Regions from separate parts of the Cytobacillus mangrovibacter genome, predicted to be linked through region 1. Evidence: riboswitches for the same ligand, from Rfam matches in the RefSeq annotation. Region 1 holds a riboswitch; each other region holds the start of a gene.
The links. Region 1 has a riboswitch for S-adenosylmethionine ahead of ACFYKT_RS15640 (Na+/H+ antiporter NhaC family protein). Riboswitches for the same ligand answer to the same signal wherever they lie in the genome.
Positions count from the first base shown of each region.

Region 1 (4,290 bases):
CTTGGGTGGATTACAAACGGATTTATCGGGACGGGTATTAGATTCTTCTAGCAAGGTGATCCAAGGGCTCTATGCAGCTGGCGAGGTTTCTGGCTTTGGAGGCGGTGGACTACATGGCTATCGGGCATTAGAAGGGACCTTTCTTGGCGGTTGTCTTTTCTCTGGCCGAGCAGTAGGCCGTGCTCTAGCTGAGGAATAATAGGAAGCAAAGGAAAAAGCAACGAATCACTAGAGAAATAGATTCGTTGCTTTTTGGATGAAAAGTCAATTATCGCATGAAATACTCGATGCTTTATTTAAAGTCGATATGAGCTTGATAGCCAAGCTGGCTAAAGAAATTATTTAAGACATTGACGGCATGATCTTCAGCTTTAGTTAATAGGTCTAAATCAGCAGCTTCCTCCATAATTCCATTTTGTGCTTTAGCAGCAAGATCAAAACCCTCGTCCCATTTTACTTCACCTCTAAATAGGCCGCCCTCTGAGTATGTTTGCACTTTATCCATTTGAATAGCAGGATCTTGGATGAATGTTGCATGAGGAATGGTTAAGGAAATTTCCTTGTTTTCCTCATCAACGATGATACTTTCATTTGTAATAGATTGTAGATCAACCCCAGCTAGTACGGTTGCTGGGACAATTAATAATACTGTTCTTTTCGTACCAGGTAAATTAACACTAATTTCTTTATTAAAGAGCTTATTATCTTCTTCTTTTATAATTGTCGTAACAACTGCTTGAGCGGTAGCTAATGTGGCTAATTCTTGAACCCCTTCAACAATATTCACTGTTTCACTTTTGTATGTGCTTCCAGTAAATAGTTTTATATAAGTAAAGGCACCCAAACTCCCTATTAAAAATATGATCATTACAATGAACAAAACTTTCAATGTAAAGAACTTCCCTAAAAAGGGGAGTGAGATTTGTGGTCTTCTCCTAGTTTCCATAGCTATTGCTGCTGCTGATTCTCTACTTCCAGCAAGAATCTCTTCTTTGGCTTTATTGATTTGGTTTTTATTCTTGGCCATTATGAATCCTCCTGTCATAAGGTCAATCTATTCTTCTATTATAATTCATTTCATACAAATTGTGTGGTTTATGAAATAAGTGGAAGCCCTAGTTCATCTACTTCCTCGCCCAAAAATTACTATTGCATGAACAGGAGATTTACTGTAATCTATAATCTGTTATTTATTCAAATGCTAGTAATTGAATATCTTCTTATCAAGAGAGATGGAGGGACTGGCCCAATGATATCTCGGCAGCGGAACTCAGGAGGAATGAGTTGCTGTGCCAAATCCAGCAAGCATAAGATGCTTGAAAGATAAGAAGAGTGTTTTATAGATTCGTTTATAAGGCCTCTTCTTGTTTTTATAAGAAGGGGTCTTTTTGTTGTGTTCAGAACAAGGCTAAATGGCCTCTTTGATCGATTATTTTTCGGGGGTGTATTTTATGGAAGTAGGTAAAAAAGGGAATCCAATGGCATTGCTGCCATTCGTTGTATTTTTAATTCTATTTATCGGTACAGGTGTTGTAACAGGTGACTTTTATAAGTTTCCAGTCATTGTTGCGATTACCATTTCATGTGTGGTTGCTTTAGCGATGAATCGTAAGGAAACGCTTAACTCTAAAGTAGATCTTTTTTGTAAGGGTGCTGGAAACTCGAATGTCATGTTAATGGTTTTGATTTTCCTTTTGGCTGGTGCGTTTTCAGAGGTGGCAAAAGGGATGGGGGCTGTTGATTCTACAGTGAATTTCGCCATGTCCATTATCCCTCAGAATTTCCTCATGGTCGGATTGTTTATTATTGGCTGCTTTATTTCTTTATCGATGGGGACATCAGTGGGGACCATTGTTGCACTAGCCCCGATTGGAGTCGGGATTAGTGAGCAAACGGATATTTCAATGGCACTTGCAATGGCAGTTGTAATTGGCGGGTCAATGTTTGGTGATAATCTTTCCTTTATATCAGATACGACCATTACTGCCGTTCGTTCACAGAATACGCAAATGAGGGACAAATTCAAAGTGAATTTCTGGATTGTTTTGCCTGCTGCTATTGTGACATGTGTAATTCTAGGGGCAATAACAATGGGAGAGAATGCTGAAGTGATGCAGCAATCCTATCAATGGGTGAAGATTCTTCCATATGTTTTAGTGATCATCTTTGCGTTAATTGGCATCAATGTCTTTCTTGTTCTTGCTTTAGGGATTGGACTGGCTGGGATCGTAGGCTTAATGGATGGAAGCTACCAATTCATGACTTTGGTTCAAACGATAGGAGAGGGAATGGCAGGTATGTATGAAATTTCATTCTTAGCTATTCTGATTGCAGGCATGGTAGAACTTATTAGACATAATGGCGGAATTGATTTCTTGCTCCACATTGTTACGAGAAACATTAAGTCGAAAAAAGGCGCAGAGTTTGGCATTGCCGGGCTTGTTGGATTAACTGATTTATCAACGGCTAATAACACGATTTCGATTTTGATTGCGGGGCCATTAGCGAAAAATATTGCTGATCAATATGGGATTGACCCTCGTAAATCAGCTAGTTTATTAGATATCTTTTCCTGTTGTGTGCAAGGGCTGATTCCTTATGGAGCGCAAATATTAGTAGCTGCAGGGGTTGCTAGTATTTCTCCTATGAGTATTCTTCCATTTTCCTATTATCCTTTCTTAATTGGGATTTGTGGAGTGATTGCTATTCTAATAGGTTATCCAAAATTTAAAAAAGTAAAATGAGTTTGATATGTTATACTATTCAAAAAAGGGGGTAGTATAATGGAGGAAAAAGTAGTACATGCAGTTCAGGATATTTACCCAGATGACTTTGCCTGGTGCTATGGGTGTGGACGTCTGAATGAAGAGGGTCATCATTTTCGGACAGGCTGGCACGGGGAACAAACATTGACCATTTATACACCAAATGAGGAGCATAAAGCAATTCCAGGCTTCGTCTATGGCGGACTGATTGCGTCGTTAATCGATTGCCACGGAACTGGGTCAGCGGCATTAGCACTTCATCGCAAAAATGGCCATGAAGTAGGGGATGGTGCAGAGCCACCTCGATTTGTAACAGCATCGTTAAAGGTAGACTTTGTCAAACCAACTCCAGAAGGTGTAGCATTAAAAGCGGTTGGAGCAATCACAGAAATTCATCCGAAGAAGTGGAAAATAGATGTGGAAGTATTTGCTGAGGATGCCGTTTGTGCCCGTGGAGAAGTTGTTGCTGTTGTGATGCCAAGTACATTTGCAAAAAAGGATTAATAATTATAAAATATGCAAAAAAAAGCGCAGCAACCATGCTGTGCTTTTTCTATATAAATGGGGATTTATTTCAACTAGGAAAAGGTACTCAAGAAAAAGGTAAGCAGATCTCTACCTTTGTTCCGTTCGATGAGCTGTCAATATTAATTTCCCCCTGATGCTCATCAATAATATTTTTGCAAATCATGATGCCCAAGCCTGTCCCTTGCTCTTTGGTTGTGAAAAAGGGTTCACCAATTTTGTTTAATAAATGTATGGGAATGCCTGAACCTTGATCGATGATTCGAATAACAAGTCTATCTGCATATTGTTTGCGAATGTCAATCATAATGCTGCCGCCTTGAGTCATCGCTTCAATTGCATTTTTCAAGAAGTTGATAAACACTTGTTTTAATTGGTTTTCATTACAATTGATAAGCGGTAAATTAGGTTCAATGCTCATTATTATTTCGATGCTATTTAAATTAGACTGTGTTTTGAGTAGAGTGATCACATGATTGATAATTACCTCAATATTCTTTTTCTCAAATTTAACTTCTTGAGGTCTAGCGAGCACCAATAATTCATTCAGAATGGTTTCAATCCGATTGATTTCTGAAGAGATAACATCAAAATACATCTTATTCTCTTTTAAATCATTCTCCATCATCTGAAAGAACCCCTTGATTGCAGTAAGCGGGTTTCTTACTTCATGTGCAATGCCTGCAGCCAATTGCCCAGCAATTGTCAGCTTTTCCGAATTAATAATGAGGTTTTTTGTCTGCTTTTGTTCGCTTATATCTCTGATAATCATATGAATGGCGGGACGATCCTGATAAATAGTAGGGATTGTTTTCAGCTCTACATCAATAACTTCTCCGTCCATACGAATAAATCTTTTTTCAATCGGCCCAACGGATTCCTTATTCATCTCGCGCTGCTTAAATCGGTTATGATCACCTGGATGGATAAAATCGTAGATGGGTCTGCCAACAATCTCGCGTTTTTTCTTTAAGCCGAGCATTTCAACGCCTGTTTGATT
Region 1 is NZ_JBIACJ010000008.1:152,595-156,884, forward strand. It holds gene ACFYKT_RS15630 (FAD-binding dehydrogenase) at 1-199, shown strand, start outside; gene ACFYKT_RS15635 (DUF4230 domain-containing protein) at 293-1,027, opposite strand; SAM riboswitch class I at 1,218-1,330, shown strand; gene ACFYKT_RS15640 (Na+/H+ antiporter NhaC family protein) at 1,452-2,744, shown strand; gene ACFYKT_RS15645 (PaaI family thioesterase) at 2,784-3,269, shown strand; gene ACFYKT_RS15650 (PAS domain S-box protein) at 3,358-4,290, opposite strand, start outside.

Region 2 (4,290 bases), on a different contig from region 1:
CATCTCATTATGCCCAAAGCGGCGATAACCAATGAGATCAATTAAGAAGTCCTTTTGGAACTTTTCTCGGTATTCACTAGCAAATCTTGCAGCTGCGATACAGCTTTCCGGATCATCTGCATTCACATGCAAGATTGGGATTTCATACCCTTTTGCTAGATCACTTGCATATCTAGTTGAACGTGAATCACGAGATTCAGTTGTAAAGCCAATTGTATTATTGGCAATAATATGGAGGGAACCCCCAGTATTATACCCTTTTAGCTGTCCTAAGTTTAATGTTTCTGCGACAATACCCTGTCCAGGGAATGCGGCATCCCCATGAATAATAATAGACAAAGCTGAGCGAAGGTTTTCTTTCGGATACCCTTTTGATGATCGATCATCCTGAGCCGCACGTGTAAAGCCTTCGACAACTGATCCGACAAATTCCAGATGACTTGGATTATTTGCTAATGTTAGACGTGTGACCGTCGTATTCTCATCTTTAATCTGCTTATCAAGTCCAAGATGGTATTTAACATCTCCTGTCCATCCATAGCTGATTCCGATCGAACCCTCTGAAGGAACGAGTTCTTTATTTGGCGCATGCTGGAATTCAGCAAAAATCATTTCGTAAGGCTTCCCAAGTACATGGGCAAGAACATTTAGACGTCCACGATGGGCCATGCCAATATTAATTGTTCTGGCACCATTTGAAACCGATTCTGCAACAATTTCGTCAAGCAGCGGAACCATTGAATCGAGACCTTCGATTGAAAAACGCTTCTGTCCAACAAATGTTCGATGAAGGAATTTCTCAAATTCCTCCACTTCAGTGAGTCTTTTAAGAAGTTTTGTTTTTTCTTCCTTTTGAAGAGAAATTTTAAAGCTGCCTGATTCGACTTTTCGACGCAGCCAATTTTTTTCATTTGCATCATATACATGATGAAATTCGAATGCAATCGTATCCATGTACATGCTTTTTAAATAGTTTATAGCTTCATGGCCGTTTCTTAGTGGTATCGGCGCATCCGTACAAATGACACCTGCAGGTACGGCATATAAGTCTTCTTCAACTAACCCGTAATTCGAGAGTTCAAATAGTTTCTTTTCAGGTTCATGATCATTTAATGGATAAATATCTGCAGCCATATGTCCGTAGGTTCGGATGTTGTCTGCCAATCGAATGGCAGCTAATGTTTTTTCTAATGGACCCGAAGAGGGTGTAACTCCACCAATCTCCGTTCTATTTTCTACTTCTTCCACAATGGGAGAACCAGCAGATTCAAAATAGGCTCTCATTTCTGGATCAACAGATTCGGGATTTTCTAAATAAGCTTCGTATAATTCAATGACATAGCCAAGGTTCGGGCCATGAAAACCTTCCGCAAAAGGCTTTTCGCCATTCAATGGCTTTTTCATGGAAAATGACCTCCATAATTGATTTTGTTGTGAAATCTTTATTCAACTTTTCATCCTCATCTATCAGTATAGTTGATAATTATTAGAATAATAATATTTTTCAGAGGATAAATCGTTTTCAAAGCCATTCTACCATGTAAAACACTGTTATTCAAAGGTTTTTAATACGAATATAGTGAAAAAAGTTTTCAGATAGATGATCCGTAAAAAACTTATATTAAAAAAGTGTTATTCCCCTTTATTTATAGGGATTTATATTTATTGGCTGTTTTCGCAAACATTATGGCATATTAATCTTTTGTGGGTAGAGGTTGATTTCCGCTCCAGGATGCTCGCTTTCCGCGGGGTGGGCGCTGAGCCTCCTCGGAGCATAGCTCCTGTGGGGTCTCACCTGTCCCACTCCTCCCGCAGGAGTCTCGCACCTTCCGCTCCAATCAACAAGTATTTTTGGCAAATGGAAATTTTCTCCAAAAAAAAAAAAAAAAAAAAACAATCTTTTAGAAAACCGCCTTAAGAAAAGAGCCTTATATTAAATAATTGTTGACTTTATTGGTTTGAATATTGTAAAGTTTGAAATAATTAAATAATGATTTCTTATCAAGAGAGGTCGAGGGTAAGGCCCGAAGACACCTCAGCAACCATTAATCTAAGAGATTAATAAGGTGCTAATTCCTACAAGTTTTAATAACTTGAAAGATAAGAAGAACGGCTAGTTTGCTTATGAAAAGTCTTCTTCTTAAAGAAGGCTTTTTTTTATTTTTAAACTAAAAAGGAGTGCAAATAATGCATAAGCTTGATACGATCCTTGCCCAAATTGGCAATCGAAGTGAATCAGTAACGGGAGCAGTCAATCCACCCGTTTATTTTTCTACTGCATATCGGCATGAAGGAATTGGTCAGTCAACTGGATATGATTATATCCGTACTGGGAATCCAACTAGGCAAATACTTGAAAATGCAATTGCGGCGCTTGAAGATGGTGACCAAGGATTTGCATGCAGTTCGGGGATGGCTGCCATTCTCACCGTCCTTTCTCACTTTCAGTCTGGTGATGAATTTATCATTTCAAAGGATTTATACGGCGGCACCTATCGACTTTTTGAACAAGGCTGTAAGAAATGGGGATTGAGCTGCAAATATGTTCAAACACTTTCAGCTGAAGTTCTAAAGAAGGAAATTACTTCTCGGACAAAAGCCATATTTATTGAGACACCAACAAACCCATTAATGGAGCAAACTAATATTGAAGAGGTTGCTTCTATTGCGAAAAGCCATCAACTATTGCTCATTGTTGATAATACCTTTTTCACTCCCCTTTTACAGCAGCCGTTAAAGCTTGGAGCAGATATTGTTATCCATAGCGCAACGAAATATTTAGGCGGCCATAATGATGTTTTGGCAGGACTAATTGTTGCGAAGGGCAAGGAAATCTGTGAATCATTAGCTACTAATCATAATGCTTCAGGTGCGGTATTAAGTCCGTTCGACTCTTGGCTTCTCATTCGAGGGATGAAAACACTCTCTTTAAGAATGGAACGCCATGAGAGAAATGCAAAGGAAATTTTCCAATATTTATTTGAGCATGAAGCTGTTACCGATGTCCTTTATCCAGGCCGTGGCGGAATGATTTCATTCCGGATTAAAGCTGAAAGGTGGGTGAATCCGTTCCTTCAAAATCTTAGCCTCATTACTTTTGCCGAGAGCCTCGGCGGAGTTGAAAGTTTTATCACATATCCTGCAACCCAGACACATGCAGATATTTCTGAACATATCCGAATGGAAACAGGTGTCTGCAACCGCTTATTGCGCTTCTCAGTAGGAATAGAGAATGTAGATGATTTAATAAATGATTTAGAGAATGCGTTCACTAAAGCTCAGATGGAGGGATTGCAATGTGTGAAATAGAATCATGGAGTTTTCAGACGAAGCTTCTCCATAATAGTCAAAAAATAGATCAGGCAACAGGTGCAGTAAGTGTTCCAATACAACATGCGTCTACCTTTCATCAATACAGTGTCGATTCATTTGGGAAATATGATTATAGCCGAAGCTTAAATCCAACAAGAGAAGCATTGGAAACCATTATTGCTGAAATGGAGGAAGGAACAAGAGGATTTGCGTTTTCGTCAGGCATGGCAGCCATATCAACTGCTTTCCTGCTATTATCAAAAGGAGATCATGTAGTGATCACAGAGGATGTGTACGGGGGAACCTTTCGTTTCGTTACTGAAGTGCTCTCAAGATACGGCATTGAACATACCTTTGTTGATATGACTGATTTGGATGATGTTAAGCAAGCCATTCGTCCGAATACAAAGGTCTTTTACGTTGAGACACCATCCAATCCGCTTTTGAAAGTAACGGATATTGAAGCAATCAGCTCGATTGCCAAGTCTCATGGGGCTTTAACTTTCGTTGATAACACATTCCTAACGCCAGCATTACAAAAGCCGTTAACTTTAGGAGCAGATGTTGTCCTGCATAGTGCAACGAAGTTTCTATCCGGTCATAGTGATGTTATTGCTGGTATTACTGTGGTGAAGGATCCGGTACTCGCAGATAAAATTGGATTTTTGCAAAATTCATTTGGAGCCGTACTTGGGGTGCAGGATGCATGGCTTGTTCTTCGGGGAATCAAAACGCTGCACGTTAGACTTTCACAATCAATCCGATCAGCCAATCAAATTGCAGAAGCTTTAAAGAAGAATCCGGCAATCAAAAAGGTATACTATCCGGGACTCGAAGACCATCCACATTATATTTTACAAAGCAGGCAAGCAAAAGGTGCAGGAGCTGTCCTTTCTTTTGAGCTTGAGAATGAAAGGATATTAAGAGAATTTGTTTCAAAAGTAAAAATCCCTGTGTTTGCCGTTAGTCTTGGTGCTG
Region 2 is NZ_JBIACJ010000001.1:44,885-49,174, reverse strand. It holds gene ACFYKT_RS00270 (2-oxoglutarate dehydrogenase E1 component) at 1-1,404, opposite strand, end outside; SAM riboswitch class I at 1,996-2,107, shown strand; gene ACFYKT_RS00265 (methionine biosynthesis PLP-dependent protein) at 2,188-3,309, shown strand; gene metC (cystathionine beta-lyase) at 3,297-4,290, shown strand, end outside.
Region 2: it holds a riboswitch for S-adenosylmethionine, as region 1 does, so the genes downstream of both, ACFYKT_RS00265 (methionine biosynthesis PLP-dependent protein) here and ACFYKT_RS15640 (Na+/H+ antiporter NhaC family protein) in region 1, are expected to answer to the same signal.

Region 3 (4,290 bases), on a different contig from region 1:
CATTCTACATAGCTGCATTATTCGTAAAAAAGCGCTTATTGGCATGGGCTCGATTATTCTTGATGAAGCAGAAATTGGAGAAGGAGCATTTATCGGTGCAGGCAGCCTTATTCCCCGGGGGAAAAAAATCCCTCCGTTTACACTTGCATTTGGCAGACCTGCAAAAGTAGTCCGTGCACTAACCCCAGAAGACATTGAAGAGATGGAACGAATTAGCAGAGAGTATGCAGAAAAAGGACAATATTATAAATCAGTTCAAAAGTAAAAGGAAGATATTGTATTAAATTTCCCAAGATAAACATAATTATTCCCTTTTAACCAAAGAAAGGAGCTGCATGATAAACATGCAACTCCTTTTTTACGCTGTACTATTAGTTCAGTGCCTCTGCACGTAATACTTCTGCTTTATCTGTACGTTCCCAAGGAAGATCCACATCTGTACGTCCAAAATGTCCGTAAGCAGCTGTTTGCTTGTAAATTGGGCGGCGAAGGTTAAGCATATTGATAATTCCAGCTGGACGAAGGTCAAAATGCTTGCGAACAAGTTCAACCAATACGTCTTCACTTACTTTTCCAGTACCGAATGTATCAACAGAAATTGAAACAGGCTGTGCCACACCGATTGCATAAGCAAGCTGTACTTCTACTTTCTCAGCTAACTCGGCTGCAACAATATTCTTAGCCACATAACGTGCAGCATAAGCAGCAGAACGGTCTACTTTTGTAGGATCCTTACCAGAGAATGCACCACCGCCATGGCGAGCATATCCACCGTACGTATCAACAATAATCTTACGGCCAGTTAGACCAGCATCCCCTTGAGGTCCACCAATAACGAAACGACCTGTTGGGTTAATGAAATACTTTGTATTTTCATCAATCAACTCTTTCGGAACAACAGGATTAATAACATGTTCCTTCAGATTGCGCTGAATTTGCTCAAGGCTAATTTCTGGGTGATGTTGAGTAGAAATAACGATCGTGTCGATACGAACCGGCTTATCATTTTCATCATACTCAACTGTTACTTGTGTTTTTCCATCTGGACGCAGGTAAGGAAGGATATCTTCTTTACGTACTTCAGCCAAACGGCGAGATAATTTATGTGCTAATGAAATCGGTAATGGCATAAGCTCTTTTGTTTCGTTACAAGCATAACCAAACATTAAACCTTGGTCTCCCGCACCGATCGCTTCGATTTCTTCATCACTCATTTTTCCCTCACGTGCTTCAAGCGCTTGGTCAACACCCATTGCAATATCAGCAGATTGCTCATCTATAGATGTTAATACTGCACAAGTTTCCGCATCGAAACCGTATTTAGCACGCGTGTAGCCAATCTCTTTCACCGTTTCACGTACAATCTTTGGAATATCTACATATGTAGAAGTAGTAATTTCACCAGCAACTAAAACGAGACCTGTTGTTACTGACGTTTCCGCCGCAACACGAGCATTCGCATCTTTTTCTAAAATAGCATCCAAAATTGCATCAGAAATTTGATCACAAATTTTATCCGGATGTCCTTCAGTAACTGATTCAGAAGTAAACAAACGAGCTTTTTTTGACATCTGAATTCCTCCTTATATATATAATGGGCAAGATTACTTCATCCAAAGCAATCTAATTGATACGGAACTCATTCCCTAAGTAGTATGAAATAAACATGGAGTTTTTATTATCATGCCCTAAACCATTTAAATACAGCACTAGAAAAACTCACATTAAAAATGCATTCCAAAAGCCGTCCACCCAATTTGCACAAAAAAAACCCTTCCATATGTGAAAAGGTTGAAAGCAAATCGATTCGCGCCTTTCACTCTTATCGTTCAAGGCACCTTCGTCCTTGCGTCAGGTTAGCACCTTTGTCAAAAAAAACTTTAACAGGTTGCTGGGCTTCATTGGGCCTGTCCCTCCGCCAGCTCGGGATAAGAGAGTATCCGTTCAAGGTAAAATCATAACGTATAGAATGATTAACGTCAATAAATATATGAATAAAATTATTGATTTCTTTTCTAACTTATACTAAGTTTTCTTGCATTACTTACACATTCCATCGTACAATTCAAGAGTTATCAAATAAATCATCCTTGTTCAACTAATCAGTTTAACAAATCGATTGAGAATATATAATAAGAAGGAAATATTTAATCTGCGAAAGCGGCTTGTCCCAATTGTGACAATTGCAATTTTTAAAGATTAATTCCTTCAATAGTATAGACTAATTATCTCAATGTGTTATACTAATCAAGAGATGTAATCACTTTCAAAAAAATAATACTGGATAAAGGAAGGTATTCATCAGATGAATTCTGTTAGTATCCCAAATAAATTAACCGAGTTACTTAACGGCAATAATATTCAAATTCAGTTATCAGTTCCTCAACTTGTTGAAAAGGTTTTAAATCGAAACGAAGGATCCCTTACATCAACCGGTGCTGTTGCTGCTACTACTGGTAAATATACAGGTCGTTCTCCTAAGGATAAGTACATTGTGAAAGAAGCGTCTACTATTCATACAGTTGACTGGGGTAATGTGAATCAGCCAATTTCTGAGGAAGTCTTCTCTAATTTATATGATAAAGTATTAAACTATCTACAAGAAAAAGATGAAGTATTTGTATTTAAAGGTTTTGCAGGTGCTGATAAAAAACACCGATTGCCTATTCAAGTTATTAATGAGTATGCTTGGCATAACTTGTTTGCTCACCAGCTTTTCATCCGACCTACAGATGAAGACTTATTAGATCATCATGCAGAGTTTACTGTTATTTCTGCACCGAACTTTAAAGCAAATCCTGCTGTGGACGGGACTCTTACTGAAACATTTATTATTATTTCATTTGAGAAGCGTACGGTTTTAATCGGCGGTACTGAATATGCTGGAGAAATTAAGAAATCAATTTTCTCCATTATGAATTATTTACTGCCTGAAAACGGCATTCTACCGATGCATTGTTCAGCAAACGTCGGCTTAGAAGGTGATGTTGCTTTATTCTTCGGTCTTTCTGGAACAGGCAAAACAACCTTATCAGCTGATCCAAATCGTCGTTTAATTGGTGATGATGAGCATGGCTGGTCTCCAAACGGCGTATTTAATATCGAAGGCGGCTGCTATGCGAAATGTATTAACTTAACACGCGAAAAAGAGCCACAAATTTTCGATGCTATTCGTTTTGGTGCTGTACTAGAAAATGTTGTGATCAATAAAGATAGCCGTATTGCTGACTATGATGATAATACATTAACTGAAAACACACGTGCAGCTTACCCTCTACAAGCAATAGATAATATTGTTGATCCGAGTATTGCTGGGCACCCGAATACAATAGTTTTCTTAACAGCTGACGCTTTTGGCGTTCTGCCTCCAATCTCTAAATTAACAAAAGAACAAGCCATGTACCATTTCTTAAGCGGCTATACATCTAAGCTTGCAGGAACTGAGCGCGGTGTGACTTCACCAGAAGCAACATTCTCAACATGCTTCGGTTCACCATTCTTACCTCGTGCTGCAACAGAATATGCAGAAATGCTTGGAAAGAAAATTGATGAGCATAACGCGAAAGTATATCTAGTAAATACTGGATGGACTGGCGGCGAATATGGTGTAGGAAACCGTATGAAGCTTCCATACACTCGTGCAATGGTTCAATCTGCACTTGAAGGTGAATTAAACAATGTAGAGACAATTAAAGATGAAATTTTCGGTCTTGAAATTCCTTTACATGTACCTGGAGTACCTGATGAAGTACTTCAGCCAAACAAAACTTGGGAAAATCAAGAAGCTTATGAAGAAAAAGCAAAGGAATTAGCTGCTAAATTCCGTGCAAACTTCAAGAAATTTGCGAACGTCCCAGCCGAAATAGAAGAAAAAGGCGGCCCCACCGCTTAATATAACTCATAATATCGTTGTTTAAAATTAAGCTTCATCCCCGATTAAAGGAATGGTCCATAATGGCCATTCCTTTTTATTGTCTTTTCATCCATTTCGTTAAATCTTGTACAATCTTCCTGTTAACCACAGGCGGAAAATAATGAGTGTAATCTTGGAAGTACCAGCTTTCTATCTTTCGATTTAGTGTATTTAATCTCTTTTCAAGCCGATAGGCATGCTCAACTGAAACATTTTCATCCTTTTCTCCGTGGATAATTAATACTGGGGCTTGAAGCTTTTCTATTTCATAAAGTGGTGTTCGATATTCATACCGCTCTGGAAATTTCGTTGGTGTTCCCCCAATTACTCGCTTCATCATTCTCCGTAAATCTAATCTTTCAACATAAGTAAGAGAC
Region 3 is NZ_JBIACJ010000011.1:38,038-42,327, reverse strand. It holds gene ACFYKT_RS17815 (gamma carbonic anhydrase) at 1-265, shown strand, start outside; gene metK (methionine adenosyltransferase) at 372-1,571, opposite strand; SAM riboswitch class I at 1,820-1,935, opposite strand; gene pckA (phosphoenolpyruvate carboxykinase (ATP)) at 2,306-3,892, shown strand; gene ACFYKT_RS17800 (alpha/beta hydrolase family protein) at 3,969-4,290, opposite strand, start outside.
Region 3: it holds a riboswitch for S-adenosylmethionine, as region 1 does, so the genes downstream of both, metK (methionine adenosyltransferase) here and ACFYKT_RS15640 (Na+/H+ antiporter NhaC family protein) in region 1, are expected to answer to the same signal.